Regions from separate parts of the Dactylosporangium sp. NPDC049525 genome, predicted to be linked through region 1. Evidence: riboswitches for the same ligand, from Rfam matches in the RefSeq annotation. Region 1 holds a riboswitch; each other region holds the start of a gene.
What was found. A riboswitch is a leader RNA that binds a small molecule or an ion and turns the genes downstream of it on or off. The one in region 1 is predicted to bind cyclic di-AMP.
Positions count from the first base shown of each region.

Region 2: it holds a riboswitch for cyclic di-AMP, as region 1 does, so the genes downstream of both, AB0K00_RS55650 (hypothetical protein) here and AB0K00_RS44005 (C39 family peptidase) in region 1, are expected to answer to the same signal.
Region 3: it holds a riboswitch for cyclic di-AMP, as region 1 does, so the genes downstream of both, AB0K00_RS12220 (NlpC/P60 family protein) here and AB0K00_RS44005 (C39 family peptidase) in region 1, are expected to answer to the same signal.
Region 4: it holds a riboswitch for cyclic di-AMP, as region 1 does, so the genes downstream of both, AB0K00_RS47110 (hypothetical protein) here and AB0K00_RS44005 (C39 family peptidase) in region 1, are expected to answer to the same signal.

Region 1 covers NZ_JBFAPO010000051.1:16,382-23,948, reverse strand. The annotation lists gene AB0K00_RS44025 (LysR family transcriptional regulator) at 1-48, opposite strand, end outside; gene AB0K00_RS44020 (cupin domain-containing protein) at 220-693, opposite strand; gene AB0K00_RS44015 (Ig-like domain-containing protein) at 836-1,978, opposite strand; gene AB0K00_RS44010 (hypothetical protein) at 2,088-2,948, opposite strand; cyclic di-AMP (ydaO/yuaA leader) riboswitch at 3,238-3,380, shown strand; gene AB0K00_RS44005 (C39 family peptidase) at 3,581-4,426, shown strand; gene AB0K00_RS44000 (transglycosylase domain-containing protein) at 4,470-6,641, opposite strand; gene asnB (asparagine synthase (glutamine-hydrolyzing)) at 7,029-7,567, shown strand, end outside.
Region 2 covers NZ_JBFAPO010000102.1:17,715-25,281, forward strand. The annotation lists gene AB0K00_RS55635 (BTAD domain-containing putative transcriptional regulator) at 1-1,630, shown strand, start outside; gene AB0K00_RS55640 (AMP-binding protein) at 2,486-3,919, opposite strand; gene AB0K00_RS55645 (cupin domain-containing protein) at 4,228-4,629, shown strand; gene AB0K00_RS55650 (hypothetical protein) at 4,672-5,499, opposite strand; cyclic di-AMP (ydaO/yuaA leader) riboswitch at 5,972-6,115, opposite strand; gene AB0K00_RS55655 (D-alanyl-D-alanine carboxypeptidase) at 6,387-7,567, opposite strand, start outside.
Region 3 covers NZ_JBFAPO010000006.1:67,212-74,778, forward strand. The annotation lists gene AB0K00_RS12205 (AMP-binding protein) at 1-946, opposite strand, end outside; gene AB0K00_RS12210 (ABC transporter ATP-binding protein) at 943-1,707, opposite strand; gene AB0K00_RS12215 (ABC transporter ATP-binding protein) at 1,736-2,509, opposite strand; cyclic di-AMP (ydaO/yuaA leader) riboswitch at 2,801-2,947, shown strand; gene AB0K00_RS12220 (NlpC/P60 family protein) at 2,955-3,947, shown strand; gene AB0K00_RS12225 (methyltransferase domain-containing protein) at 3,994-4,740, shown strand; gene AB0K00_RS12230 (hypothetical protein) at 4,750-5,181, shown strand; gene AB0K00_RS12235 (sigma-70 family RNA polymerase sigma factor) at 5,288-6,211, opposite strand; gene AB0K00_RS12240 (NAD-dependent epimerase/dehydratase family protein) at 6,627-7,567, opposite strand, start outside.
Region 4 covers NZ_JBFAPO010000059.1:58,712-66,278, reverse strand. The annotation lists gene AB0K00_RS47125 (condensation domain-containing protein) at 1-414, shown strand, start outside; partial or broken gene AB0K00_RS47120 (transposase) at 507-763, shown strand; gene AB0K00_RS47115 (HPF/RaiA family ribosome-associated protein) at 983-1,444, opposite strand; cyclic di-AMP (ydaO/yuaA leader) riboswitch at 1,669-1,807, shown strand; gene AB0K00_RS47110 (hypothetical protein) at 1,810-2,826, shown strand; gene AB0K00_RS47105 (LysR family transcriptional regulator) at 2,820-3,704, opposite strand; gene AB0K00_RS47100 (cyclase family protein) at 3,780-4,451, shown strand; gene AB0K00_RS47095 (hypothetical protein) at 4,448-4,723, shown strand; gene AB0K00_RS47090 (hypothetical protein) at 4,684-6,057, opposite strand; gene dnaE (DNA polymerase III subunit alpha) at 6,082-7,567, opposite strand, start outside.

The sequences.
Region 1 (7,567 bases):
GCCGTGCTCCACCACGGCGAGGAAGTACCTGATCTGCCTGGTGTCCACAGATCACACGTCTTTCGGCACGCACCGTGCAGAAAACATTCCGACAGTGTTACGTGCGTGTGCCGAGCGTGTCCAGGATCTGCTCGCCGAACTTCGCCGGCTTGTACCGCAGGCACACCTCCCGGGCCCGGACCCCACAATCGTGACGGCCGCGGACCCGGGAAAGAACCGCTACCAGCACGCCTCGCGCTGCGGGACCCGGTCCGCGTCCGGCCGGCGGATCATCGCGGTGAGCGGTGGCAGCCGGTACTCGGCGTCGGTCACGTGCTCGCCCCATTCGGTGCCTGTGTCGGTGCCTGTGCCGTCCGGTCCGGTCTCGTGGGCCGACACCACCGCCAGGAACGTGTTCGGCGCGGCGCCGTGCCAGTGCCACTCACCGGCCGCGACGACGACGGTGTCCCCGGCGCGCACCTCGTGGATCGGGCCGCCCCGGCGCTGCACCCGGCCCACGCCGTGCAGGACGGTCAGGATCCGTCCGTACGCGCAGCGGTGCCAGGCCGTCCGCGCGCCAGGGCTGAACTGCGCATGGAACGTCTGGAGATGGGACGGCTCCAGACCGGTGACGTCCCGGTCGATCCACACGACGCCGGAATAGCACTGTTGCGGGGCCTGCCGGCCTCGGCTCGGGGCACGGATGACTTCCATGGATTTTCCTCCCTGGTCGAACTTCTGGATCGAACTTCTGGATCGAACTTCTGGATCGAACTTCTGGATCGAACTTCTGGATCGAACTTCTGGATCGGACTCGCTGGATCGAACGCCCGTGCGGCGCTCGTCGTGGACGGCGTCAGGTCTTGTAGTCGGCCCAGGACATGTCCCACGCGGTCCAGCCGTCGCCGGGGTCCAACGGCACCCCGGTGTTGTGCGTGGTGACCGGGTCACCGACGAGTGTCTGCTCGTACAGCCACTTCGCGTTCGCGGTCGAGACGTTGGTGCAACCGTGGGAGACGTTGCGCTTACCCTGGTCGCCCACCGACCACGGCGCGGCGTGGATGTACTGGCCGCCCCACGTCAGTCGCATGGCGTACTGCACCGCGACGGTGTACTCCGGAGTGCGGAACACCGTCGATGCCTCCCGCGACATGACCACGGTGGTGCCGCTCGACGTGGGCGTCGACGGCTTGCCGAGGCTCACCGGCATGGTCCGCACGAGCGCGTCGTTCTGGTAGACGTTCAGCTGTTTCGTGGCGTTGTCGATGTCGATGGTCAGCTTCCGGCCGATCGTGACCGTCGCCGCGAAGTCCTCGTCGGCGTGGCCGTTGCCGATCCGCACCCCGTTGAGCGCCTTCCGCGCGGTGATCTTCGTGCCCGGCTGCCAGTACTGCTCCGGCCGGTACATCACCTGCCGGCCGCCGAACCAGTGCCACGCACCGGCCTGCGGCGGATCGCTCTTCACGAAGAGACGCTGCTGCACGGCGGCGCGCGACTCCTGCGGCACGTCGGAGCCGAACTGCACGACGATCGGCATGCCGACGCCGTACGTCCCGCCGTTGGTCAGCATCAGATCGGACGTGATGGCCGGGCCGCTGGGCTTCGCCGCCGTGGTGAAGGCCGTCTCCCGGGTCACGGGTTTGTTGTCGGCGCCGACGGCGGTGACCTTCGCCGTGTAGGACGTGCCGTAGCGCAGCGCGGTCGCGGGCACCCACGAGGAGCCGTCCTCCCGGAACTCGCCGGCGACCCGTTGGCCCGCCGCGTCGGTCAGGGCGACCTCGGTGATCTTCCCGTCGTTCACCTTCGTGCCGATCTCGGCGCTGACCGCCACGCCCGACTCGCCCGCAGCCGGAGTGACGGCCAGCCCGACCGCCGGGACCGGTGGAGCGGTCCATTTCGCCGCCGTGTGCTTCTTCGGACTGTGACACCCCGACAGGCCCAGCTGCGCTCCCACCGCGAGCGCGACCAGCGCGACCGCGGTCCGACCGGGCCCCCTCATGTTCTCTGCCTGTACATGGACATGCGGGCATCGTCGTTCGCGTCCGGGCGAGACCGGGGCGGCAATCGAGTGACAATGCGAAGGACTCGGACCCGCCGCGGCGGACTTCCTACATGACGGCGTCCACGATCTGCTGTGCGAGCCCCTCCCATTTCGCGTAGGCGTCCGGGAAGGCCGACCGCTGCACCAGCTGCGCCGCGACGGTGACGGCCTGCTGCTCCCAGCCCTGGATCTTGGCCAGTGCCGCGTAGAACCTGCGCGCGGACTCGCGCGGGTCCATCAGCTGGTCGACCGTGCCCCAGCTCGGCCGCTGCTGGAAGAGGCCGACCGAGTCGTAGTCGTAGCCCACGCCTTCGTTGGGTCGCCGCAGTGACTGCGGCAGGTTCGGGTTCGCGAGGTTTCGCAGGTGACTCTCCTGCAAGGCGGTGGCGATCCCCACGACGGCCGCGCGGCGCGGCAGGTTCAGCTGCCGGGCGACGTCGATGATCGCGACGGCGTTGTTCATCTCCGCCTGGGTCAGCCCGCCGACGGGCGCGGGCACGGTCGGCGACGCCGGTTGCGTGGCGGCAGGCGCCGGGGCGGCCTTCGTCGGTGTCGGGGTGGCATTCGCCGCCGGTGGGGTGCCCTTCCCCGCCGGTGGGGTCACGGTGCCAGCGCCGTCGGCGGGTTTCCGGTTGCGGCTGCGTGAGGCGGGCCCGTCGGCCGCCGAACGTCCGGCGTCGCCGGCGAGCGCCACACCATTCGCCGGCGTGGCGCCGGGTCCGGGTCCGGCCGACGACGACAGCGTCGAGGACAGGCCGACCGCCGCGACCGCGACGGTGACCACGGCGTACCGGCCGATCTCGAGCGGAACGGCTGCGCGCAGCCGGAAGCGGGCCGCGTGCCGGCCCCGGCGGGAGCGCCGAAGGTGGCGGGGGCCGCGCCCGTGCCCCCCGTTGGGCTGCTGGTCATCGTCGGCGACCGGAAGCATCCGGCGAGCCTAGGGCGACCCGGATCCGGGTCCCTGCCAGGCGTTCGAATCAGCCGACGGGACAGTTGGCGGGCCGCACGCCGCCGGGGTGCGGTCGGCGAGACGCACCGGGGGATGACGCACCTGACCGGCGGGCAGCCCGCGTGGTCCGCGGTGTGCACCCGGTCCATTCGCCACGACGTCGTCACGCCCGGTAGCCGAACAGCGTGCCGGATTCGAGGCCGCTGCGCCGCCCCCTATAGGGTCCTCGCATCCGTCCGGCCCACCGTCATCCAGTTCGGGTGACACCGCGGCGGATCCGCTGAGTCGCATCCACGCGAGCCGGGGACCCAAGCACCACCGGGGTGAATCCGCGGGGCCTGAGCCTCGAGGTAGGGCGATCTTCCCGCCCGAACCCGTCAGCTAACCCGGTAGGCGGCACCGGAAGGAGCACTCCGTGCGGCCTCTGACCCGGCATCACCCCTGTCGCAGCACCTCGACCCGCGGCCCGGCCCGGTAGCCGTCCCCGACGCCCGCCGGCCCGCCGCCGGCTCTCACCACACCTGCCGCAGGCCGGTGTGGACGCCCGCTGCCCGGATCACGTCCGGCACCGGCAACAGCAGCCGTCATCCAGCATGTCTGTCGAGGTACCCGTGAGTTACCTGTACAAACCCAGGCACCAGAACCCCACCTCGCCGCGCTCCCGCGTGCTGCCGATCGCGGCGGCCGCGGCGGTCCTCGCGGTGACGGTGGCCGTCGGCGTGGCCGTGCACGCCTCGACCCCCGCACCGGTCGCCGACGCGCAGTCGCTGACCTCCGCGGATTCGTCGCAGCCCGGCGCCGGTCAGGCCGCGCGCGATCGGCAGCGGACGCAGGCGGCACCCGATCCGGCGACCAACCCGCCGAAGGCCGGCGCCAGCGCAAAGCCGTCCGCGCCCGCCACGCCTGCCGCGCCCAGCACGCCCGGCACGACCGCACCGGCCCCCCCGGCGGCGAAGGAGCTCGCGTACCGGTTCGCCTGGCAGGAGAACTACTACTTCTGCGGTCCGGCGGCGACGCGTATCGCCCTGACCGCGCGATCGATGTATCCGTCCCAGTCCGAGGTCGCCCAGAGCCTACGCACGACCGTCAACGGCACCAACTCCGCCGACGACACCACCCGGACGCTCAACGCGTACACGAAGACCTCCTTCTACAAGTCGCGCTACATCACCGGTCAGTCGGCCACCCAGGCGGAGATCGACCGGATGCAGGCGGACGTCGTCAACGCGATCGCCAACGGCTACGCCGTGGTCGCCAACATCGCCGGTTCCACTGTGGACGACAAAGGGGGCGCGCACTCGTATCCGGGCGGCCACTACCTCACGGTGGTGGGCTACAGCAACGGCGGCAAGACGGTGAAGATCGCCGATCCCGCCGACGCCCTGGGCGTCGGGTACTACACGCTGACGACGGCCAAGCTCGCGCACTGGACCGCGCTGCGCGGATACTCCGCCTGACGCGGCCACCAGCGGCTCGTGGGGCGGCGCGCCGGGCGGCTCGTCAGCGGCCCAGTGCCCGCACCCGGCTGGGTGGCTGGAACGCCTGGACCGGCTGGCCGCGCAGCGCGCCCGCCATGGTCTGCGCGACGGCGCTGTTGACCGAGCCGGCGATGCCGCTGCCCACCTGGTCGTTCGGGTTGTCCACGTTCACCGCGATGCCGGCCGCCGCGATCTGCGGGGTGAAGCCGGCGAACGTCTCGGTCGAGTTGTACTCGGAGCTGCCGGTCTTGCCCGCGACCGGGCGGCCGCCCAGGATGCCGGACACGTTCTCCGCCGTGCCGCCGTCGCACTTGCCGTACGCCGATGCCCGGCTGACCGGGCACCGTGCCGCGTCGGTCGCGGCGGCCGCCACGTCGGCGCTGACCACCTGCCGGCACTTCGGGTTACCGGCGTCGACCGGTTTGCCGTTGGCGTCGGTGATCGACAGCACCGGCAGCGGCTGGCAGTACAGGCCGCCGGCGGCGACCGCCGCATAGGCGTTGGCGAGATCCAGCGGTGTGGTCGAGGCGACGCCGAGGGTGAACGACCCCCACTGATCCGCCTTGGCCGCCATCGCCGCGTCCGCGCCCGAGCGGAACGTGATGCCGAGCCGCTGCGCCATCTCGACCACGCGGCGCGCACCGACCTGCTGTTCGAGCCAGACGAAGTAGGTGTTGACCGAACGGCCGAAGCCGTTCCACATCGTCCGGTCCCCGTTCATCCAGCTCGGGGACTCGTTCGCCGGGCACCACCTGCCCCCGCAGCTGCCCGGGCCGCTCGCCGGCCACACGGAAGCCAGCCGGCTCGGTGCGTTGAACCTGGTGCTCAACGGCATGCCCGCGTCGAGGGCGGCGAGCATGGTGAACATCTTGAACGTCGAACCCGCCTGGTACCCGGCGACACCGCCACCGCCGGCGACGAGCTGGTTGACGGTGTTCGGGTACCGCGGATGCTGGGGCGGGTTGGGATCCAGGCTGTAGTGGCGGTTGACGGCCAGCGCGAGGACCCGGCCGCTGCCGGGGGTGACGACGGCCAGCGGCATCGACCGCGCGCTGCCGTAGCCGTAGACGCTCAGCGACTGGTTGAGCGCGATGGCCTGGATCGCCGGGTCGAGCGAGGTAACCACCGTGTAGCCGCCGGTGCGCAGCGCCTCGTCGCGGTCGGCGCGGGTGGCGCCGAACTCCGGCTGGCTGCCCCACCACTGCCGGAAGTAGTCGCAGAAGAAGCCCCAGTCGTTGTGCCCCGGTGGGACGGACACGCAGTTGTTGGGTAGCTCACGCTGATTGAGCTTCAGCTCCTGGGCCTGTGCCGCGGTGGCGTCCCCGGCGCTGATCACCCCCATCTTCGTCATCGCGTCGAGGGTGTAGGCGCGCCGCCGCAGGGCCGAGTCGCGGTCGCCGCTGATCGGGTTGTCGGCATCCGGTGACTGCAGCAGCCCGGCGAGCAGTGCCGCCTCGGGCAGCGTCAGGTCCAGGGCCGTCTTGCCGAAGTACGTCTGGCTGGCGGCGTAGATGCCGTAGGCGCCGGCACCGAAGTAGGCGATGTTCAGGTAGCCCTGCAGGATGTCCTGCTTGCTCAGGTGCTGTTCGAGCTCCGTCGCGTAGCGCATCTCGCGTATCTTGCGCGCGGGCGTGTCGGCGGCCGCGTCGATCCGCTGCTGCGGCGACAGGCTCGGGTTGTTCTTCAGCACGTTGCGGACGTACTGCATCGTCAGCGTCGAAGCGCCCTGCTGGGCGCCGCCCCGGCCGTTGGAGACCAGCGCGCGCAGGACGCTTTTGCCGTCGACGCCGCGGTGCTGGTAGAAGCGGGTGTCCTCGGCCGCGACGACGGCCTGCTGCATCACCGGTGCGATCTGCTCCAGCGGTACGTCCTTACGGTTCTCGTCGTAGAACGTGGTGATGAGCGTCTTGCCGTCCTTGGCGTAGACGTAGGTGGTCTGCGGCGGCGGCGGCAACGCCAGGTCCGACGGGAGGTTCTTCCACACGTCGCCGCCGGCGTTCACCGCGGAGCCGCCCATGAGTGCGAGCGGGAGCACACCGGCGGCCACCACCAGTCCCGAGATGACACCGCACAGGATGAGCCGGCCGAGCCCCCTGAGCCCGCGCGCGAACGTCGAGCGCCTCGGCGCCTCGTCTGCTGCAAGGCGGGTGCCGGCGTCGTGCTCGGGCCGGCGTCGGGCACGGACGAGACGCATTGACTTCTCCCAATGAGACAGCGGGTGGTTCGCAGGCCGCCGATCCGGGTGGACCGATGCGACGGGCGCGCCGCTACCCGGGGGGTTTCCGGCCAAACGGCAGGGGGCACCCGGCCGCCCGGATCGTCACCCCCTGGCGGGGATCACCCTCCCGCCGGCCGGTGATCCCCCTGGTGAGGAGGGATCGGATGACGGCCGGGCAATCGGGCGCCGAACCCGGCGGGCTCTGTTCGGCTGGATCGCACGGCGCACTGTGGCCGTTCGAGCGGGGGGCTTCGCCGGCACCGGCGAAGGCTCACCCGGACAACGGCTCACCGGCGACCGTCGACAGAGCGGTCTGCGGCCCGACACCGCTGCCACGCGAGGCGACCGAAGGGAAACGACGCCATGTGCGGCTTCCTGATGTACGTGGGGGACTTCGCCATCTCCCCAGAGGCCCTTGGCCAGGTGGAACGGCAACTCGAGTTGCTCGATCACCGCGGCCCCGACGACATGGCCCTGGAGAGGGTCGGACAATGCGTGGCGGCCGGTTTCAAGCGGCTCGCCATCATCGACGTGCACGGCAGCCGGCAGCCGTTGCGGTACCCGCCGACCGGGCCGGACGCGGGCCGATGGACGCTGGTCTTCAACGGCGAGATCTACAACTTCGAGTCGCTGCGCGAGGAACTGATTCGCGTGCACGGCGCGGAGTTCGCCACGGACGGCGACAGCGAAGTGGTCGCCGCCGCCTACCACTACTGGGGCGAGGAGGCCCTCGACCGGTTCCGCGGCATGTTCGCGTTCGCCCTCTGGGACGAGGCCACCGAGACGGTCCACGCGGCACGGGACCCGTTCGGGATCAAACCGCTGTACTACATGCCGACCCAGGAGGGACTGTGGCTGTCGAGCGAGAAGCCGCCGCTGCTGGGGATCGCCGACGGGGAACT
Region 2 (7,567 bases), on a different contig from region 1:
GCTGCGTGCCGGCGAGCTCGCGGTCCGCACCTGCTTCCAGGTCAGCTACCAGGGGCTCGGCGATCCGACCGCGGCGCGGCTGTTCCGGCTGCTCGCCCTGGTCCGGACCCCGACGTTCGAGCCGGCCGTCGCGGCGGCGCTGCTGGACGTGTGCACCGCCGAGGCAGAGCCGGCCCTGGACCGGCTGGCCGAGGCGCACCTGCTGAGCCGCACCGGCGGGGACCGGTTCGCCATGCACGACCTGCTGCGGTGCTTCGCCGCCGAGCTCGCCGACGCCATGGAGTCCACAGTGGACCGTCAGGCTGCGGTGGCCCGTGCCCTGTCGTTCTACCTCGGCACCGTGCAGCAGGCCGTCGACGTCCTGCGCCCCAACCAGCGGCGGGAGGAGGTCCCGCAGCTCGTGGGCGCGCCGGCGAGGGTGGCCGTCACCACCCCTGCGGAAGCCCTGCACTGGCTGGACAGCGAGTGGCCCTGCCTGATCGCGGTGGCCCGGCACGTCGCCGACGGCGAGCCCGAACACGCGCGGTTCGTGCTCGGACTGTCCACGGCGACCATCCAGTACCTGCCGATGCGCGGACGCTGGGACGACATCGCCACCCTCGGCACGCTGAGCCGGCGGGTCGCGGCGGCGCTCGGCGACTGGCGGGCCGAGTCCACGGCGCGGACCATGCTGGCCATCGTGTGCCGCGAACGGGGCGAGTACGCCGCAGCCCTCGACCACCTGCACGAGGTCCTCGCCGCCCGGCGGGCCGCGCAGGACGAGCGCGGGATCGCCGCCACTCTCTCGCACCTCGGCCTCACCCACGCCCGGCGGGGTGACCCGGCCGCGGCGCTGCGATGCTTCGAGGAGAGCGCGGCGCGGTACGGCTCGGCCGGGCGGCGGCCCGCGGTCGGGATCACCCGGTATGAGGCCGGGGAGGTCCTGCTCCAGCTCGGCGACTACGAGCGGGCGCTCGGATACCTGCTGGAGAGCCTGCAGATCCGCCGCGCGGAACGGGACCTGGTCGGCGAGGGCATCACCCTGACCGGGCTCGGCAAGGCCTACGTGCGACTGGGCCGCCCCGCCCAGGGCGCCCGCCTGCTCACCCTGGGGCTGCGACGTTGCCAGGAGACCGGCGCCCAGGACAGCGCGTGGCAGGCGCTGCTGTGGCGGGCCGAGGCCTACCGGCGGCTGGACCGGCTGGACGCGGCCGTCGCGGACCTGACCGCGGCGCTCGCCGTCTGCCGCGACGCCGGCCTGCGGGTCGGTGAGGCGTACGTGCTGCGCCTGTTGGCGTCGGTGTGGCACGACTACGGCCAGGACCAGCGGGCCGAGGCGTGCCGGCGCCGGGCGGCGGTCGTGCTGGACCGGGCACCGCGGCCGGCCGGTCCGGTCGCGCCGGACGACGACTGGCCGCCGGTCAGGACAGGCGCACCGGCCCGCGAACCTCGGCGGGCCGCGCCGGCGCAACGGACGCAGCCGGTCCAGCGGCCGGACCCGGTGCAACCGCCGGACCCGGTGCAACCGCCGGACCCGGTGCAACCGCCGGACCCGGTGCAACCGCCGGACCCGGTGCAACGGACGGAGCCGGTGCAACGGACGGAGCCGGTGGCCCGAGCCAGCGGGCCCGGCGGTCAGCCGGCCGGTTGACGGGGTTGCCGAGGATCTCCGCCATGCGGCGTTCCGGGCCGAGGCGCCGCAGCAGCAGGTACCCGAGGAACGCTCCCGGTCCGAAGAACACCTGCGCCGGGATGAGCGACGGTCGGTGCCCGGCGACCGCCTCGATGACCAGCAGGGACAGCGCCGGCGCCAGCGCGCCGAAGGCGGCGACGACGACGAGCGCCACCCGCAGGCCGGTCCGGCCGTACGCCTTGTACGCGGTGACGCCGAACAGCGCGTACGCCAGCAGGTCACCCATCCCGATCACCGCGCCGAGGTCGCCGACGCGCAGCCCGGCTGACGGCGCGAACGGGTAGCCCTGGATCGCCGCCGCGAGCTTCTGGGTGATGGGGATCGCGGTCGCGAAGGTCAGGTCGTAGACGGCGAGGCCGAGCGTGAACCATGCCGCGTGCCGCAGCCGCAGGCCGCCCTGCGCGGAGAGGTTGGCCGCGGAGACCGCGATCAGCAGCACGACCACGCTGTTCACGGCGGTGAACCAGAGCGGTGCCGCGCCGGCCCGCCACGCCGCCCACGCCGCGAGGTCCGCGCCCAGCAGGCCGAGGATCAGGCCCCGCCGCAGCCAGCGGTGTGTCACGACCCGTTCGTACCCGACCGACAGCCCACCGGCGAAGACCAGCCCGAGCACCGTCGGCAGGCCCCAGCCGGGCAACGCGAGGTACGCGAACGGCAGTACCACGACGAACCCCATCATCACGAACACGTCGCCGGTTCCGAAGACCCCGACGGCCGGCCTGGCCGCCCGGACCCACCGGAAGTAGGCGGCGGCGGCCAGTGGCGCGGCCAGCGCGAAGCAGAACGTGACCAGGACCAGAAACGCCGTCCGGCTCATACGGGCTCCCCCACGAGGGTCGGGACGGGCCTGGTGAAGGTCTGCTCCAGCAGGTCGCAGCGCAGCGGCCGCAGCCGCCGGGCGTTGTCCTGCCCCATCGGGACCACCACGACCTCCGCGTCGATGCCGCGGCCGGCGAAACGTCCGGCGATCTCGCCGGTCGACAGGCCGCCCGTGTGGTCGTCCGGCACGGTGACCCGCACCCGCCCGCCCGCCTCCTCGGCGGCGAACCGCACCGGCCAGCGGGCTCCCGGGAGCGCGTCCATCACCTCCACCACGTCGCGGGGGGTGACCGGCCCGGATGCGGTGGCCAGCAGGTCGCGGGCCTTGCCGAGGATGTGCGACATCCCGGGGGTGGCCGCCAGTTCGCACGGCGGCTCGTCGGCGGCGGGGGCGCGCACCAGGTCGCGGGTGTCGTAGCGCAGTACCGGCATGCATTCGCGGTACGGGTGGTACGGGGTGACCACGAGGGTGCCGAGCCGGCCCGGTTCGGCCGGGGCGCCGGTCGCGAGGTCGATCGTCTCGGCGTACCCCATGTTCGGGTCGGGATGCAGGTGCCGGTGCGTGCAGAACCGCCCACCGACCGGCAGGACCTCGGTGGCGCCGTACGCGTCGTTGATCCGCGCGCCGAACGTGGCCTCGGCCGCCGCGACGAGCGCCGCCGACAGCACCTCGCCGCCGGCGTTGACGGTGTGCAACGCGAAGTCGTCCGGGCCCAGGCCACGCCTGCGGGCGGCGGTGACGAGCGCGCCGAGGTAGCTCGGGTACGTGTTGAGCACTGTCGCGGATCCGCATAGCCGGTCCAGGGCCTCGTCCGGCGGCACCAGCCCCACGACGCTGCAGCCGGCGCCGACCAGGCCGCACAGCTCGACGTCCTCCTGGATCGCCGCGGTCGCCCGGGAGCTGATGCTGAGCTGGACGTGGTCGTCGGGGGTGAGCTCCCCGCGCAGCACGAGCGACAGCGCGATGAGCGCCGGCCAGAGCGTGATCTCCTGCCGGGACAGCCACACCTCGACCGGGGTGCCGGTGCTGCCGGTGCTGCGGGTCGACAGGTAGGGGCGGCCGCACAGCAGGTCCCGCTGCCTGGACACCAGCTCGGCCCGGGTCATCACCGGCAGCCGGAGCAGCGTCTCGGGGGTGAGCCTGGCCGGGTCGACACCCGCGGCGGCGAACCGGTCCTGGTAGTACGGTGCGCCGACGGTGAGGTGCCGCGCGGTGCGTTGCAGCGCCCTGGTCTGCAGCTCGCGGCGCATCGTGGGGTCGGCGTAGGGTCCGTCGACCAGTTGGCCGACGTCGTCGCCGGGTGTGCCGAACTCCTCCAGCGTCGCCAGGGCGTCCCGGACCAGTCCTTGCACCACCGGGACGGAGAAGGGACGGCCGAGCACGGTGGAGAACGCCACCCGCATCTGCCGGACCGCGGTCGTGAACATCCGGCCTCCACCGGTCGACGGGCACCGGCCCGGGGCGGCACGACGCCGCCCCGGGCCGGCTTCGGGTCAGGAGGAGCTGCAGGTCGCGAAGAAGACGCCGGCCATGGCGCCGATGACGTACCTGGTGTGCTTCACCGTGCAGACGAACCGGGACATCGGTCCTCCCTCATCAATTGGGAATGATCAATGAGACTAAACACCTGCCGTACACGAAACGGATATGGCGCATACACGCCACCCGGTTCCGGCCCGTTTCGTTCCCGTGTGGGCCGGGCAGGTGGGATGTCCAGGAACGAGAAGGGGGCATCATGGCCGAGTACGAGCCGTACCAGGGCGACCTGTTCGAGGAGGTCCGGTCGAACGAGGACTTCCGCCACGTGCTGCACACGACCCGGCACACCCAGCTGGTGATCATGACGATCCCAGCCGGCGGGGAGATCGGCGAGGAGGTCCACGAGGGCATCGACCAGGTCCTGATCGCCGTCGACGGCCGGGGCACGTCGATCCTCGACGGCCGCAAGCAGCCGTTCACCGCCGGCGACGTCGTGGTCGTGCCGGAGGGCACCAGGCACAACTTCGTCAACGACGGCGACGGCCCGCTGCGGATCGCCACCGTGTACGGCCCGCCGGACCACCGTCCGGGCACCGTGCACCACACGAAGGCCGAGGCGGACCACGACGAGGGCGACGTCCCGCCACAGGACGGCTGACCCCGGTCCGAAGGCCGCGTGCCGGAGGGAACCCCGGGCGCGCTACGCCACGGCGTCGACAATCTGCTGAGCGAGGGTCTGCCACTTCGCGTAGGCGTCTGGATAGGCGGACACTTGGACGGTTTGCGCCGCTACGGTGATCTGCAGTTGCTCCCAGCCGGGGATCTTCGCCAGCGCGGAGTAGAAGCGGCGCGCGGATTCGTGCGGATCCATCAGCTGGGCGACGGTCCCCCAGTTGGGTCGCTGCTGGAAGAGCCCGACCGAATCGTGGTCGTACCCGACGCCTTCGTTCGGGTGCTTCAACGACTCCGGCAGGTTCGCATTCGCGAGGTTTCTCAGATGGCTTTCCTGTAACGCGGTGGCGATCGCCACCACGAACGCGCGTCGGGGCAGTTTCAGTTGCTGGCCGGCTTCGATGATGGCCACGGCGTTGTTCATCTCGGCCTGGGTCAGCCCGCCGACGGGGCCGCGGACGGTCGGCGACGGCGAGGACGCTGGTGACGACGACGCAGGTGCGCTCGGCTTCGTCTGCGACGGCTTCGGATGGGCCGTGGCCGTTGCGGTCGGTTGCCGGCTGGGCTGTACCTGGCCGCGTTGTTTGCTGCGGGAAGCGTCGTTCTCGGCGACCCTCGCTCGGTCCGCGGCGTCCGCCAGCGCCATGTCGGCATGTACTGCGATACCCGGGGTAGTGGGCGACGATGTCGGCAGCAAAGGCCAACCGATCCCCGTGGCGGCGATGATGGCTGCGCCGAGGTACAGCCCGATCCGGGGGCGGGCCGCGTGGCGGCCGCGGCGGGAACGTTGCAGATGACGAGGGCCGCGAACCTTCGCGGCGCTGTCCTGCTGGACCTCAGTCTCGCCGGTGGACATTCGGCCTCCCTCCGGCCGGCGCGGATCCGGTGCGGCAGCAGACCAAGAACGTCACGCTGCACATCCGGCGGCAAACCGCCGAGGCCGCCGAGGGCGGCAGCTTCCGGAGGGCGGACTGGTTTTGTTGTGCTGTGCTGTGAACAGGTGCTGCACGGGAACCTCGACATTGCATGCTGGAACGCGACGGCTGGGGCCGGCGCCGGACGGCGCGGTCGTTCTGCGTCCGGGCGGCCGGTATCGCCCCCTGCCGCCGAAGCTGGTGTCGGCAGGGGTGGTCAGCGGCACTGCCCACTAATTGTCCAAAGTGGACAGTGGTAGCTGGGTCGGTGTCGCGTCGTAGGTGTGCGGGTGTCGGCGCCGGAACGGCTACTGAACCGGACTCCGTCTCATCACCGTCGACGCCCAATGGGCGCCCGGGCCGCGGGTCGAGGTCAGGCGGCAGATGTGATGCGACGCGAGGGTTTGCACGCAGTACTCCTTCCGGCACCGCCTACCGGGTTAGCTGACGGGTTCGGGCGGGAAGCTCGCTCTACCTCGCGGCACGTGGCCCCGTGGATTCACCCCAGTTGTGCCTGGTTCCCCGGCTCGTGCGAACACGACTCAGCGGATCCACTGTGGAGTCACCCTAGGCGGTGACGGTTAGCCACAGTTGATTTCATGACCCTAGCGGGTACGCAAATGCGCGTGAAGCGTCCGACGGAAATCTAAGCGGAACGTAAGGAATCAACTACACGTTTCTGCTATCGGGCGTTCGGCAGCCCGGCGATGTGATTCGTGTATGACCGGGGGAACGGTCTCCATCGTCGACCGTTCCCCGGTGCGGCCGCCCGTGCCAGGTGCGAACCGGCGCGGTGTGTTCGGGTGACGCCACAGCAGGACGCCGGCAGTCACCCGTGCGTGATCCTCTCCCACCGGCTGGGTGGAGCGAGTGCCTGGGTGGTCTGCAGGGCGGTGGTTACGGCCGTGGCTGAGGCGGTGAGCTTGAGCGTGCCGACATGGGTCCCCGCTGCAATGTGGCGGCGCGGCATGGTGGTCACGGTATCGATCTGGTAGGCCAAGCCGGGCCAGCCGAGCACGTCCACGTCGCCGGTTGCGGCAAGGGTTGTGCTTCTGCCCATCGGTCCCCGGGCGGTCGCCACAATATCTCCGGCGCGCACGACCCGGTACTTGTGCGGCAGGCCGCTGCTGGCTTGGATCAGGCGACGGGTGGCCTCGAAGGCGTCTGCCATGTTCGGGCCGGGTGCGAGTACGGCGCCGATGATCCTGAGCCGCTGCCCTTCTGCGGAGATCTCGGCCGCGAAGAGCAGGCAGCCGCCGGCCTCATCGGTGGAGCCGGTCTTGATGCCGACGATCCCGTCCTTACCAATCTGTGTGTTGACGTTCCTGACCGGCCCGACGACGGGCAGCGTGGCCTGCGGCATCGCCACAATCTGCGCCAACACCGGCACCTGCATTGCCACCCGGCCCAGGGTGACCTGGTCGGCAGCGGTGCTGACGGTGGACGGTGCGAGCCCGGACGGGTCGGTATAGCGCGTGTCTGCCATCCCGAGGCCGGCTGCGGCCTGGTTCATTTTGGCCACGAACGCATCGCTGCTGCCGGCATCCCACCGGGCGAGGATGTGGGCGATGTTGTTGGCCGAGGGCAAAAGCAGGGCCTGGAGGGCTTGCCGTTCGGTGAGCACCTCGCCGGCCACAACCTGGACCAGCGACTGGCCGGAGGCGAGCTGAGACGGATAAGCGGCGGCCTCCTCAGCCGAGACGGTCAGCGTGGGGCCGTTCTCGTCCAGGCGCAGGGGATGATCCCGCAGGACAACGTACGCGGTCATCACCTTGGCGACGCTAGCGATCGGCACGGGTCGGGAACCACCGGAGGAGCCCAGCCGGCCGAGTCCGTCAATCTCAACCGCTGCCTGCCCGGCCTCCGGCCACGGCAACACTGGCGGAACGCCTGGGATTGCGTATGCCCGCGGCACGGTCTGCACGATCCGTGGCGCCGGCACCGGACTGACCAGCCTGAGCGTGACGAATCCGCTGGCGGCGAGCACCACGACCACCGCGGCCACAGACA
Region 3 (7,567 bases), on a different contig from region 1:
GCCGGCCGCCGTTGGCCTCCAGGGTGGCGCCGAGGCGGTCCGCGACGCGCAGCCACAGCCGCGCGTTGGAGCGTTTGACCAGCGACGCCCCGGCGAGCCGGATCGTGACGCCGGCCATCATCTTCTCCCAGATGCGGGGCACCCCGAACAGGATCGTCGGCTGCACCTCGCGCAGGTCGGCCTGCACGGTCGCGATCGACTCACCGAAGTGGACGGTGACCCCGGCGGCGGCGTTGAACCAGGTGGTGAAGACCCGCTCCGCGACGTGGCACAGCGGCAGGTAGGACAGGGTCAGGTCGCGCGGCCCCGGCGGCGGGTCGGAGAAGCCGCCGCCCTCGATCAGCACCCGGATCGCGAAGTCCACGTTGGCCACGGTGAGCATCGCGCCCTTGGGCCGCCCGGTCGTGCCGGACGTGTAGATCAGCGTGGCGATGTCGTCGTCGCTGGACTGCAGCTCGACCGGTTCCGCACCTTCGTGCGAGGCCAGCAGGTCGCTCCACGCGATGAGCTTCGGGTGCTGGTAGCGGCCGCGGATGCCCCTGGGCTCCAGGTAGACGATCCACTCCAGGTCGGGGCAGTCGTCCAGGACCGCGAGGGCCTTGTCCACCTGCTCCTGGTCCTCGGCGAAGAGAATCCTGGCGCCGGAGTCGGCCAGCATGTGCCGGACCTCGTCGGGCGGGTTCGTCGGGTACAGCCCGACGGTCGCCGCCCGCACCGCGACGGTCGCCACGTCGACGAAGAGCCACTCCGAGCGGTTCTCCGACTGGATCGCGACCCGGTCGCCGGGCAGGATCCCGAGCGAGCGCAGGGCCCGGGCGACCGTCTCCGCGGTGCGCCAGTAGTCGCGCCAGGTGATCTCGCGCCAGATGCCGCGGTGCTTCTCCCGCATCGCGACGGCGTCAGGTGTGCGTTCGGCGTGCTGCTTGACCAGGTCGGCAATCGTCATGCCGCCTCCACCTCCCCCAGGTAGGCGCGCAGGACGTCGGGGTTGTGCTGCACCTCGGCGGGCGTGCCGGTGGCGACCGGCACGCCGAAGTCGACGACCATGACCCGGTCGGCGAGATCCATGACGAGGCCCATGTCGTGCTCGACGAGGATCATCGGGATGCCGAGCTCCTCGCGGACGTCGAGGATGAAGCGGGCCATGTCCTCGGTCTCCTCCAGGTTCATTCCGGCGACCGGCTCGTCCAGCAGCAGCAGCTTCGGCTCCATGGCCAGGGCGCGGCCGAGTTCGACGCGCTTCTGCACGCCGTACGGCAGCAGCCCCACCGGCAGGCGGCGCCATTGGGCCAGTTCGAGGAAGTCCACGATGTCCTCGACCACGGCCCGGTTGGCGATCTCCTCGCGCCGGGCCCGGCCGACCCACGCGATGGCGGCCAGGGTGCCGTAGCGGATGTGGTGGTGCCGGCCGAGCATGAGGTTCTCCAGCACGGTCAGGTGCTGGAACAGCTCGACGTTCTGGAAGGTGCGGGCCACCCCGAGCTTGGCGACCTTGTCCGGGCGCAGCCCGGTGAGATCGGTGCCGTCGAGGGTCACCTTGCCTTGCTGCGGCCGGTACACACCGGAGATCACATTGAAGATCGACGTCTTCCCGGCCCCGTTGGGCCCGATGACGGCGAACAGTTCGTCCTTGGCGACGGTGAACGAGACACCGTCGATGGCTTTGACGCCGGCGAAGCTGAGCCGGACGTCTTCGAAACGCAGCACGGCGACTCCCGAAGGGGTTGTTGCGGCTCTATGACAGCCAGCGTTTGCGACGCTTGTAGTGCTTGACGTCGCGGAAGGACCGCTCGGCGCGGCCGAGGTAGAACTCGCGGATGTCGTCGTCGGCGAGCAGTTCGGCGGCGGGTTTGTCGAGCACGACCTTGCCCGTCTCCAGCACGTATCCGTGCTCGGCGATGGACAGCGCCATGGTCGCGTTCTGCTCGACCAGCAGCACGCCGGTGCCGGCCCGGTTGATCTGCACGATCAGGTCGCGGACCTGTTCGACCAGCCGCGGCGCGAGGCCGAGGCTGGGCTCGTCGAGCAGCAGGTAGGCCGGGTCGGACATGAGGGCCCGCCCCATCGCCAGCATCTGCTGCTCGCCGCCGGAGAGGTAGCCGGCGATGCTGCCGCGGCGCTGGGCGAGCACGGGGAACAGGCCGTACATGCGCTCGAGGGCCTCCGCCCGTCCTTTCGGGCGGGTGTGGGCGCCCAGGCGCAGGTTCTCCTCGACGGTCAGCTCGGCGAACGTTCTTCGCCCCTCCATCACCTGCGACACGCCGCGGCGGACCACGGCGGCCGGCCGCAGCCGGTGGATGGGGCGCTCGTCGAGCGTGACGGAGCCCTTGGTGATGGCGCCGTCGTGGACACCGAGCAGGCCTGACAGGGCCCGCAGGAGCGTGGTCTTGCCGGCACCGTTCGCGCCGAGCAGCGCGACGATCCGTCCCGGTGGCACCTGCAGGCTCACGCCGCGAAGCACCAACATCACGTCGTCGTAGACGACCTCTAGGTTCTGGACACGCAACATGGGGTGACGCTCCTCCGGGGGTGTTCGGAGTGGGCGAACTATGTGCATCGTCGGTGAATAAAGTTACGTGTATTTAACCGGGTATCAGAGCAGAATCAAGCCCCAATTGTGTGTCCGTCAACACCATCTTCGATGCGGCATCACCGTCCGATGTGGACCGACAACTCGCCGTGATTCGGACTTTTGGGGTAATAGATATAGAACAACGCGCGTGGGTTTCGCTTCGTTGGTGATCACGTTAAGTTAGGCCCTGGCCTGCTCGGCAGTCCGTCGCCCAGCCCGGGCGGCGCCGCGCAAGCGCCGCCGAGTCGAGCGCCCATCTGGCGCTGTTCGAGCCGGGGACCCAGGTTCCTTGGGGTGAATCCGCGATCGCGGTAGGGCGCTCTCTTCCCGCCCGAACCCGTCAGCTAACCCGGTAGGCGGTCGGTGAATGAAGGGTCATCCCTTGTCCGCTGGACACCGCGCCAAACGGTCCCTGCTGCGCTCCCTGGTCATCGGGGCCGTCGCGCTGGCCGTTGTGGCGCCTGCGAGTGTCGCCAAGGCCGATCCCACAGCTGCCGAGATCCAAGCCCAGCTCGAGAAGGCGGGCGACGAGCTCGAAGTCACGGTCGAGGCCTACAACAAGATCAATGAAACGCTCGCCGCCACCCAGGCGGAGGCCGCCACCATCCAGGCCAAGATCCAACCCCTCGTGGACAGCATGACCGCGGCCAACTCCGACGTCGACGTCATCGCCATCGCCGCGTTCAAGGGCTCCGGCAACATGGTGAGCCTCAACGTCATGCTCAACGCGCAGTCGTCGGACACGCTGATCGACCAGCTCACCACGCTGCAGCAGATCAGCAAGCACCAGCAGCACGCGATCGCCGAGTATTCGGCGGCCAAGTCGAAGCTGGACGACGAGAAGAAGAAGATCGACGACACGCTCGCCGCGGAGAACGCACAGAAGGCCGAGCTGGAGACCAAGAAGAAGAAGATCGAGGGCGACGTCAAGAAGCTCGACGCCCTCAAGCGCCGCGCCACCGCGGCCGGCAGCACCGGATCGACCGGTGTGAAGGTGTCCCTCGGCGCCGAATGCACGAGCCCGGCCAACTCGGCGGTCGCGTTCGCCTGCGCCCAGCTCGGCGAGCCCTACAAGTGGGGCGCCGCCGGACCGGGCAGCTGGGACTGCTCGGGCCTGACCATGGGTGCCTGGAAGGCGGCCGGCATCACGCTGCCGCACAACGCCAACGACCAGTGGCGCTCGGGCAGGGTCACGCACGTCTCGCGGTCCGCGCTCTCGCCGGGAGACCTGGCCTTCTTCGGAGGATCGTCGCCCAGCCACGTCGGCATCTACATCGGCAACGGCAAGATGATCCACGCGCCGACCACGGGCCGTAACGTCGAGGTCGCCTCGGTCGACCGTTCCAACACGACCGGATACGGGCGCCCGCACTAGGGAACCCCTCGTCACGTGCCAGGAGGCCATGCCCGCAAGATGGGGCATGGCCTCCTGGGATCCCGAGCAGTACGCCCGCTTCGCCGACGAACGGGCCCGCCCCTTCCACGAGCTGGTCGCGCGCATCCCGACCACCGCCCCGGTCGCGGTCGTCGATCTCGGCTGCGGGCCCGGCACGCTGACCGCGACCCTCGCGACCCGCTACCCGGACGCGGCCGTGCTCGGCATCGACTCCTCCCCCGCCATGCTCGCCGCCGCAGCGCCGCTCGCCACGCCGCAGGTGTCCTTCCAGCTCGGTGACATCGCCGGGTGGCGGCCGCAGCGCGGCTCCGTCGACGTCATCGTCGCCAACGCCTCCCTGCAGTGGGTCCCCGATCACGCGGCGTTGTTGCCGGTGCTCGCCGCGGCCCTCGACGACGGCGGCACCCTCGCCTTCCAGGTCCCGACCGGCGGCCCGATCCTCGACTCGGACGTCCTCGATCCCGAGGTCCTCGGCCCGCGCGGCGCGACGCCCGTGCGGGAGCCCGCCTGGTATGTGCGGACCCTCGCCGGCCTCGGCCTGACCGTGGACGCCTGGGAGACCACGTACTTCCACGTCCTGCCCGGCGACGACCCGGTCCTGGAGTGGTTCAGCGGCACCGGCCTGCGCCCCTACCTCGACGCTTTGTCCGGCGCGGAGCTCGACGACTTCCGCGCCCGCGTCGCCGCCCGGCTGCGCGAGGTCTACCCGCGCGAGCCGTTCGGCACGATCCTGCCGTTTCCGAGACTGTTCGTCGTGGCGCAACGATCTTAAGATCCGCCCGTGACCCAATCGCGCAGCCGCCGCAGCTCGGTGAAGATCGTGCTGATCGTCCTCGCCGTCGTGGTCGTGCTGTGCTGCTGCGGCGGCGGCGCGGGCGCGTACCTCTTCTTCGACGACCGCACGAAGGCCGCGCGCGAGGCGACCTCGGCGTTCCTGTCCGACCTCGAGTCGGGTGACCTGGCGGCGGCCTACGAGCGGCTGTGCGACGACACCCGGGCCCGTTACGAACAGTCATCGTTCGAGGCCGCGGTCAACGGGCGCAGACCGGTCTCGCACGATCTGCACTGGGGCGGCTGGTACGGCAACGACAACGGGCTCGAGACCGCCAGGATCACCGCCGATGTGACCTACTCCACCGGCCCGAAAGAGGCCCACGCCGTCCCGCTGCGCAAGGAGGCCGGCGCCTGGAAGGTCTGCGGCAACCCCTACTGACCCGCATCGCCGACCCGCCGCCTTGCTGACCCGGCTTGCCGACCCGGCTTGTTGACACGGAGCAGCCCCCGACCGGGAAGGGTCAGGGGCTGCGGGTTGGTATCGGTCAGGCGGCCTGCAGGCCTTCGGCGCGGGCCAGCTCGCGGAGCCGGCCGAGGGCCTGGATCTCCAACTGGCGGATGCGCTCGCGGGACAGGGAGAACCGGCTCGCGACCTCGGTCAGCGAGTGCTCGCGACCGTCCTCCAGACCGTAGCGGGCGCGCATGATGCCCGCGGACCGGTCGTCGAGGTGGTTGAGCAGGCCCTCGATGCGCTGGCGCTCCAGGGCGGCCAGGACCACGTCCTCCGGCGACGGCGCGTCGGAGTCGGAGACCAGGTCGCCGAGGCTGGTGTCGCCGTCGTCGCCGACAGGGGTGTCGAGCGAGACGGTGTCCTGGGACCAGCGCTTGAGCTCGTGGACGCGCTCGACGGGAACGCCGAGGGCGACGGCGAGCTGCTCGGGCTCGGGGTCGTTGCCGAGCTCACGGGTGAGCTGACGCGCGACGTTGCGCATCCGGTTGACGTCTTCGACGAGGTGGACGGGCAGCCGGACGGTGCGCTCCTGCTGCGCTATCGCCCGGCTGATCGCCTGGCGGATCCACCATGTCGCATATGTCGAGAATTTGTAGCCGCGCACGTAGTCGAACTTCTCCACGGCGCGGACCAGGCCGGTGTTGCCCTCCTGGATGAGGTCGAGCATCGGCATGCCGGACCGCACGTAACGCCGCGCGATCGACACCACCAGTCGCAGGTTGGCCCGGATGAACCGGTCCTTGGCCCGCTCGCCCTCGTCGACGAGGCGCTGCAGCTCGGCGGCGCTCACGCCGTCGGGCAGCTCGGCCACGTCCAGCAGGTGCTCCGCATAGAGACCAGCCTCGACCGCCTTGGAAAGCTCGACCTCAGAAGCGGCGTCGAGCAGCGGCGTGCGGGAGATCTCATGCAGGTAGACACCAACCAGGTCACGCTCTTCGGCACCTGTATCGGGTCGCATCTCCACTTTCACGTTCTCCACCTTCGGGCCCCTCCCCGTCCATCCTTCGCCTTCCCCGTTTCACCCTGCTAAAACGGGTGCCCCCCGGGTATGCCTCCTACACAACAGTCACGTGGCCTGCCGAATTCCACCCTCGCGGGCGATTCCGGTGACGACCCGTGAGAGTTGCACCACTTACCTAGACGACTCGGGAGCAGCTCCGGTTCGCTTCGGTTCCAACAAGTGATACGTGGTATTCCTGCCCGTCAGACGCCTAAACTCGCTGTGAGTTCCCTGGGAACGGCGTCGACTGGGACCCGGATCACCGCTGTTCATCGGCAAGAGTCGCCGGGATGACAGGCAAATGCGCAGGTATCCGCAGGAATCGACGCGTGCTGCAGTCTGTCGAAATGCTGACGGGCTCGTCACACCCCACCTACTGAGCGTGCCATTCCCGCAACAGCGCGACTTCTTCCTCGTCCGTGAGCCCAGTGATGTGGTGTGTGTCACTGAATGCGGCGAGGGTGTCCGCGGCGGTTTCCGGAAGCGGGCGCGGGCGGAGTCCGGCGGCAAGGGCCGGGGTGGTGTCGTGGGTGAGAAACCCGGCGTATTCGGGCAGCGGCAGCCACAACGGCAGTGACCGCGGACCGGACCAGGGCACGACGTCATGGGCGGTGAGGAAGTCCTGGGTCACCCAGGTGAGCGTGCCGTCGCCGCCGAAGCCGGCGTGGAACTCCCGGCGGGTCATCGGGGCACCGATGCCGTCGAAAGTCCCGGTGAGGCCCTCCTCGGCGGCGCGCACCGTCCAGTCGGCCAGGTCGCGGACGTCCACGAACTGGACCCGTTCGGCCGGGTCGCCCGGGGCGAGGATCTCGCCGCCGCGGGCGTGCCGGGCCACCCAGTAGTCGAACCGGCCGGTGGGGTCCTCCGGCCCGACGATCAGCCCGGCCCGGTTGACGAAGACGTCGGCGAAGGCGTCCCGGACCAGCTCCTCACAGGTGACCTTGCAGCGCCCGTACGCCTCGGCGCTGGCCGCCGCGTCGTCGAAGCCCGGTTCGGCGGCCGGGAGCAGCGGCGCGGTCGCCACGGTCTGGTCCGGGGTCGCGGTGTCGGCGTAGACGGAGCAGCTGGAGACGAACGTGAAATGTCCCACCCGGCCGGTGAGCGCGGCGGCCGCGTGCCGGACGTGGCTCGGCTTGCGGGCGACGTCCACGACCGCGTCGAAGGTGCCCTCGACGGCGCGCAGCCCGTCGGGGTCGGACCGGTCGACGGTCACGAACCGGGCGCCCTCGACGGGGTCGCCGGACGTGCCGCGGGCCGCGCAGGTGACGTCGTGGCCGGCGGCGAGGGCCTGCCGGGCGACCGCCCGGCCGAAGA
Region 4 (7,567 bases), on a different contig from region 1:
TACGCCCACTGCGAGTACGACCCCCGCAAGCTCGACGCCATCTTCGCCGAGATCGCCGCCCAGCGGGCGATCACCCCCGACGGCTACTGCTTCTTCAACGACACCCGGTACTCGGTGCAGGAGCAGACCCCGCCGCCCCCGCTCCCGGACGACGAACTCGCCGAGGCGATCCACGCCGCCCTGCCGGCCACGAAGCTGCGCGCCCCGGCCATCGACCGCCTGCCGAAGCACGCCAACTTCTTCCTCTTCCTGACCGACCTCAGCGACACGGCGGAGCTGATGCTGTGCGCCGAGCACGGCTTCCTCGGCGAACGCGGCCCGCTGGGCTTCCTCGCCGGCCTCGAACGACTCGTCGTCAAGGCCACCCTCGAGCACCACGTCACCACCCGGGACCTGTACCGCGACTGCTCCTGACCCGTTTGGTGACGGGGTCAAAACGCCGACTGCTCGTCGCACAGCCCTCACAACCCGGTGGATGACTGGTCGCCATGGAACAGGGATCCACCGGGTTGCGTGGCAGGGCTGACGAGGGCGAGCGCACGAACCAGCGCAACGGTTATCGGCACCGTGACTGGGACACCCGGGCGGGCACGGTCGAGATCGCCACTTTCGAAGTTGTCGGAGATGGCGGCGCCACCGGCGTGAACGCGGACAGGCGGCGGGAGGTCCTCGGCCCGGCGGGGACGGCGCCTGGCCGGCGTTCCTACGCTCGCTGACCGCCCGCGGCCTGTCCGGCGTCCGCCTCGTCATGTCCGACGCCCACCGCGACCTCTCTCATCGCGACGATCGGCACTGCCCGGCGCGGCACCGCAACGCGCCGGACGCACTACCTGCGCAACCTGCTGACCAAGGTCCCGAACTGACCAAGGTCCCGAAATCGGCGATCCCTCCGAGGTCAGCTCGATCGCGGCCCGCAACGAGCGAGGCCCAGCCGCCGGCGATCGGCGGCCGGACCTCGCGGGCCGGTGCGGTGGAGCCTGGGTCAGGCGCCCCGGGGCGATCCCTCGTCGCCGGAGGGCGCCGCGGCGGCGGGCTCGGATTCGTCGAGCGACGGGGTCAGCTCCGGGGAGATGACGTCCGTGATGGTGCTGTCGCGCAGGTGGCGGTTGTTGCGCGGCTCCTGCCGGGTCTTCGCGTCGTTCAGGCGCCGACGCAGGTCGTCGCGCACGTCGTTGAGCGCCGCGTGCAGATCCTCCTCCGCCGAGGTCGTCACGATCTTCTGCTGGCCGGCGATCCAGCACTCAAGGGTCACCTTCTGTCCCCTGGCCGCCCGGTCCTTCACCGACACCTCAAGCTCGGTGGCGTCGACGGGGAACGCGGCCAGGCGGGTGTCGAGCGTGGCGAACTGCTCGGCGATCCAGGCCCTGTCCCCCAAGGAGAAGCCGGCACCGACGCGCAGGCAGTCCTCGACGGTGGCCGGTGTGCTCGTAGCACTTCTCGACATGTCCGAGACCCCTTCCGTTGCTTACCTTGACGATCTACGCATACCCCGCAATGACCCTGTTCATGTCCCCAAACCTTCCTAGGAGGCTAGCCTACCACCCCAAACGCATGACATCGGCGCCCGGAAGCAGAATGCCGCCGGGACGTCACGGTGGGTCCAGGCAGGGATGAAATCGCAGGTGGTTAGGGTCGGCGGCGGCCCGCTCGTAGGCACTGACCGTGCCGGCGCGGCCGTCGCCGAACCGTGCTCGAACGGGCCGGGGAACCACGTTTCTGGGGTGAATCCGCGCTTTTTGAGCGGTAGGGGCGACTGTTCCGTCCCGAATCCGTCAGCTCACCCGGTAGGCGGCCGATGGAGGGAACAGTATGTCCAGACCTCCGTGGATCGTCGCCGCCGTAACGGCGCTCGCGATTCTCCTGACCCCGACCGTGGTGCTCGGCACGGCCTCACCCGCGAACGCGAGTGAGGGCGGCGACCCAGCGCTGATCAAGAAACTCGACGAGACCAACCGCGCGTACATCGACGCACAGAACGCCCTCGCCGCCTCCCTGCAACGGCAGAAGGACCTCGACGCGCAGCAGGCCGCGCTCGAGCCGAAGTACGCGAAGCTGCGCGAGGAGACCCAGTCGATCTCGGTCGCCGCGTATCAGAACGGCGGCGGGCTGCGCAGCGCGGCGACGCTGCTCAGCAGCGGCACGCCGGGGGTGTTCGCCGACCGGGTGAGCACCCTGGAGGTCATCGCCCGCGGCAACGCCGACCAGCTGCGGCAGGTCGGGGTCCTGCGCGACGAGCTGGGCAGGACGAAGGCGACGATCGACGCCGAGGTCGCCAAGCAGCAGGCGAGCATGGCGGTGATGACGAAGCAGAAGGCCGAGCTGGAAAAGGCCCTTGCCGAGTCCAAGAACGCCGTCGACGGCTCCACCACCTGGAGTGGCGGCACACCGAGCAAGACGGCGGAGCCCGCGCCGCGCAGGGCCGACGGATCCTGGCCCACCGAGTCGTGCAGCACCGACGACCCGACCACGAAGGGGTGCCTCACCCCGCGGACGTTGCACGCGCTGCAGCAGGTACAGAAGGCCGGCTTCACGCACTTCGTGTCGTGCTGGCGGCCACCGGGTGAGCCGTATGAGCACCCGAAGGGCCGGGCCTGCGACTTCGCCGCCGACGCGAAGGGCTTCGGCGGGGTGGCGACCGGCGCGTCGAAGGAGTACGGCACGCAGCTGGCCGCCTGGCTGATCAAGAACGCGACGGCGCTCGGGGTCATGTACGTGATCTGGTTCAAGCAGATCTGGACCCCGGCGGGCGGCTGGCACGCGTACTACAGCGGTCAGGGCGACCCGAGCAGCGACCACACCAACCACGTCCACATGTCGATCTACTGAGCGGCCCGGAGCACACCGAGCAGCGCCTCCACCGCCGGCAGGGCCGCCCTGCCGGCGGTGACGAGGGCGTCCAGCCGGCGCGCCCCGGCGACCGGCAGGTCCGTGACCCGCACCGAGAACGCCGACACGCCCCGCAGCGCCAGGTCCGGCGCGATCGTGGCGCCGTGCCCGGCCGCGACCAGGGCCAGGACGGCGGGATAGTCCACGCACAGGTGCACCCGCCGCGGGGTGAAGCCACGCTCCCGGCCGAGCCGCTCCAGCACCTGCCCGGTCGTCGAGGACGGCGGCCCGCAGATCCACGGCCGGTCCGCGAGATCACCGTACGAGTGCACCGGCGGCCAGTCAGACGGTACGACCACCCGGTACGGATCCTCGGCGAGCGGCACCACGTGCACCTGCCGCCGCGACTCCAGCCCGAGGCTCGCGTCCCGCTCGGTGATCGTCACGTCCAGGCCGCCGAGGCGCAGCTCGCGCAGCGCGGGCGGGCCGTCGAGCTCGGTGATCGAGCAGGTCACGTCCGGGTGGTCGCGGGCCAGGCGCTCCATCGCCGGGATGAGCAGGAACCGGATCACGGTCGGGAACGCGCCGACGCGCACCAGGCCCGCGGCCCGGCCGGACATCGTGGTCAGCTCCCGCTCCGCCTCGGCGAGCTCCCGTTCGATCGCCTCGGCGCGGACGGCCAGGATCCGGCCGGCGGCGGTGAGCACGGCCCGCCGCCCGGAGCGGTCCACGAGCGGCCGGCCGACGGTGTGCTCCAGCTGCGCGAGCTGCTGCGACACCGCCGACGGCGTCACGTGCAGCGCGGCGGCGGCGCCGGCGAGGGTACCGCGGCGGGCGATCGCGGCAAGCACCGCGAGACGACGGGGATCGAGATTCACTGTGCAGCCCTGCTTCAGTGCAACTGTAGGAATTCTCGTTCACACGTTAGCTGTGCTGTCTGCCAGGATCGAGGCGTGAGCCGCTTCGTCGAACTGAACCACCCGATCCACGCGGGCCTGGTCACGTACCCAGGGATCCCGGGACCCGTCATCACCGACTATCTGTCCCGGGACGACTCCCGCGGCCGGTACGCACCGGACACCGACTTCCACATCGGCCGCATCGACCTGGTCGCCAACACCGGCACCTACCTCGACACGCCCGCGCACCGGTTCGAGGGCCGCGGCGACCTCACCGACGTGCCCCTCGACCGCGTCGCGGACCTGCCCGGGCTGCTGGTCGACGCGACCGGCGAGCGCGGGGTCGGCGCGGCGCTGCTCGCCAAGGCCCTGGGTGAGGGCACCGAGCTCGCCGATGCCGCCGTCCTCGTGTGTACGGGCTGGTCCAGGCACTTCGGCACCCCCGCCTACGGCGGAGCGGACGCGCCGTTCCTGACCCGCGACGCCGTCGAGTGGCTGGTGCAGCGCCGCCCGGCACTGGTCGGGATCGACTCCGTCAACATCGACGACGTCGCGGACCTGACCCGCCCCGCGCACACCGGCCTGCTCGACGCCGGCATCTACGTGGTGGAGCACCTCGCCGACCTCGACCGGCTGCCCCTCGACGGGTTCCGCTTCTCCGCGGTGCCGCCACGCGTCGCGGGCATGGGCACGTTCACCGTCCGCGCGTTCGCGGTGCTGGCATGATCGCGCTGCTCGGCTGGGCGGGCGCGGGCGTGCTGCTCGCCGCGTACGCGCTGGTCTCCGCGAAACGGATCACCGGCGACGGGCTCGTGTTCCAGGGCCTGAACATGGCCGGCGGGGCCGCTCTCGCGCTCAACTCCGCCGTCAACGGCGCCTGGCCCTCGGCCGTGCTCAACATCATCTGGGTCGCGATCGGCGCGGTGGCGGTGTTCCGCCTGGCCCGCCGCCGGGCGCGTCAGACCCGCCCGGAATACCAGGGTGTCCTGACGCGGTAGAAGGCGAACCGGCCCGGCGCCCCGGCCGCGCAGGCCAGATACGTGTGGCTCCAGGTGCACGTCTCCAGCGCCGCGTCGATGGCGCCGAGGTCGCGGGTCGCGCCGCTGTCCGCCTGCACGCCCAGCCACGGGAACGCGCCGGTCGGCACGTCGACCGGCAGCAGCAGGTAGCTGCCGTCGTCGAGGCGGGCGGCCTGCTTGCCGGGCCACCGCCGCACGACGTGCCCGGTGGCGTCCAGCAGCACCGCGCCGGCGGCGTCGCGCAGCATCAGGCGGTCGCCGACCGGCAGCAGGGTCCTGCCCCCGTCGACGTCGACGCGGAACTCGACCTTGCCGGTGCGGATGTCCAGCGCGGTCACCCTGCCCCGCTCGACCGCGCAGACGCGCCGTTCCCCGCAGGCGGCGAGCTGGCGCAACTTGGCCTGCGGGTCCGGGGACGTCCAGGTCCACTGGACCTTGCCGAGCTTCAAGCGGTCGTGGGCCCGCACCTTGTACCCGGTGCCGGGCTCGGCGACGAACACCTGCTCCTCGTACGGGTACACGACGTCCTCAGGCCCGGCGACCCCCGGCGCGGTGTCGTCGGGCTTGCCGCTGGACAGGCTGAGAACCTCGATGCCGCGGTCGGCCACCGCGCGGACCAGGTGCGGGTCGACGGTCAGCGGCTCGTCGAGGGCGACGCCGTCGACGGAGGTGGCCACCTGCTGGTGGCTCCAGTTGTCGGTCAGCCAGTAGCTGTGCTCGCCACCTGGCTGGTCGAGGACGGCGATCTCCTTCTGGGTGCCGACGTCGGTGATCACGAGGCGGTGGTCCGCCGCCCGGTACCGGACGAAGTACTTCCCGACGAGCTCCCACCGGTCGTCGGCGGTGACGTCGAGGCTGATGAACGGCACCCCGTTGGAGGCGTTCAGCAGGGTGATCGTGCGCTTCCGGGCGTGGTCCGGGGCGCCGGTGACGATGACGGAGCCACGCGCGAAGGAGAACGACTCGACGTCCTTCAGCGACGTGTTCGTCCAGATCGGCGCCGCGCCGGGCTTGTCGACGTTGACGGCGCGCAGCTGGAAGTGGCCGCCGGCGGCCGGGTAGCCGATGAACGCCCGGCCGCTGTCCAGGAACGCACGGACCCCGGCGCCCTCGACCGCGCCTGGGAACGTGACCTCGTCGATGCGGGTGAGCCGGTCGAACGCATACGGTCGCTGGTTGAGCCGGTAGACGAATGCGCCGGCCAGCACGGCCACGACGAGGACCGCGACGATGGCCGCCGACCACCGCGCACGCCTCGAGAGCCACAGCGACCGACGCGGGCGCAGGCCGTCGGCTAAGGCGTGCGTATGCACCCGCCGACCCTATCGCGGGTTCGTCTAAGAGAAGCTGTTGGGACCGAGCAGTGCCTTCAGGTCGCCCTTGAGCGCGGTGGTCGGGGCGACGTGATACGGCCCGAGGCGCAGCAGGGTGATCCGCGAGCCGTGGCTGAGCTTCACGTGCACCTCGGCCTTGCCGGGGTGGTTGAGCAGGATCTCCTTGAGCCGGTCGACCAGCGGCGGCGTGCACCGGTTCGCGGGCAGCGACAGCACCACCGGCCGGTTCTCGTCGGCGACAGTGACGTCGGGCATCGTCATGTCCATCGCCATGAGGCGGGGCGTCTCGTCCCGGCGGTCGACGCGGCCCTTCACCACGACGATCGCGTCCTCGGCGATGTACTGCCCGATGAGCTCATACGTGTTGGGGAAGAACAGCGCCTCGACCGCACCGCCGAGGTCCTCCAGGGTCGCCGACGCCCACGGCTTGCCCTGTTTGGTGATGCGCCGCTGCACGCCGGTGAGCATGCCGGCGAGGGTGACGACCGCGCCGTCCTGCACGGCGCCCTCCTCCGACAGGCTGCTGATCACCGTGTCGGCGGCCTTGGCGAGGACCGACTCCAGGCCGAACAGCGGGTGGTCGGACACGTACAGGCCGAGCATCTCCCGCTCGAAGGTGAGCAGCTCCCGCTTGTCCCACTCGATCTGCGGGATGGCCGCGGTCATCGTCGGCCCGGCGGTGCCGGCGTCGGTGGCGAACGCGTCGCCGAACAGGTCGAACTGGCCGATGGCCTCGTTCTTCTTGATGTCGGCGTACGCGTCGATCGCGTCGGCGTGGATGGCGAGCAGCCCGCGGCGCGGGTGCCCCATCGAGTCGAACGCGCCGGCCTTGATGAGCGACTCGACGGTCTTCTTGTTGCAGGCCACGGCGTCGACCTTGGACAGGAAGTCGTGGAAGTCCTTGTACGGCGCGGCCTGTCGGCACCGCACGATCGCGTCGACGACGTTGTGCCCGACGTTGCGCACGGCGGCCAGGCCGAAGCGGATGTCCTTGCCGACCGGGGTGAACGGCCCGGCGGAGGTGTTGACGTCCGGCGGCAGCACGTCGATGCCCATCCGGCGGCACTCCGACAGGTACAGGGCCATCTTGTCCTTGTCGTCGCCGACGCTGGTGAGCAGCCCGGCCATGTACTCCGCCGGGTAGTTCGCCTTGAGGTACGCCGTCCAGTACGACACCAGGCCGTAGCCGGCCGTGTGCGCCTTGTTGAACGCGTAGTCGGCGAACGGGACGAGCACGTCCCAGAGCTTCTTGATCGCCTCGTCGCTGTAGCCGTTGGCCTTCATGCCGTCGCGGAACGGCACGAACTCCTTCTCCAGGACCTCTTTCTTCTTCTTGCCCATGGCCCGGCGCAGCAGGTCGGCCTGGCCGAGGGTGTAGCCGGCGAGCTTCTGCGCGGCGCGCTGGACCTGCTCCTGGTAGACGATCAGCCCGTACGTGGGGCCGAGGATCTCCTTGAGCGGCTCCTCCAGCTCCGGGTGGATCGGGGTC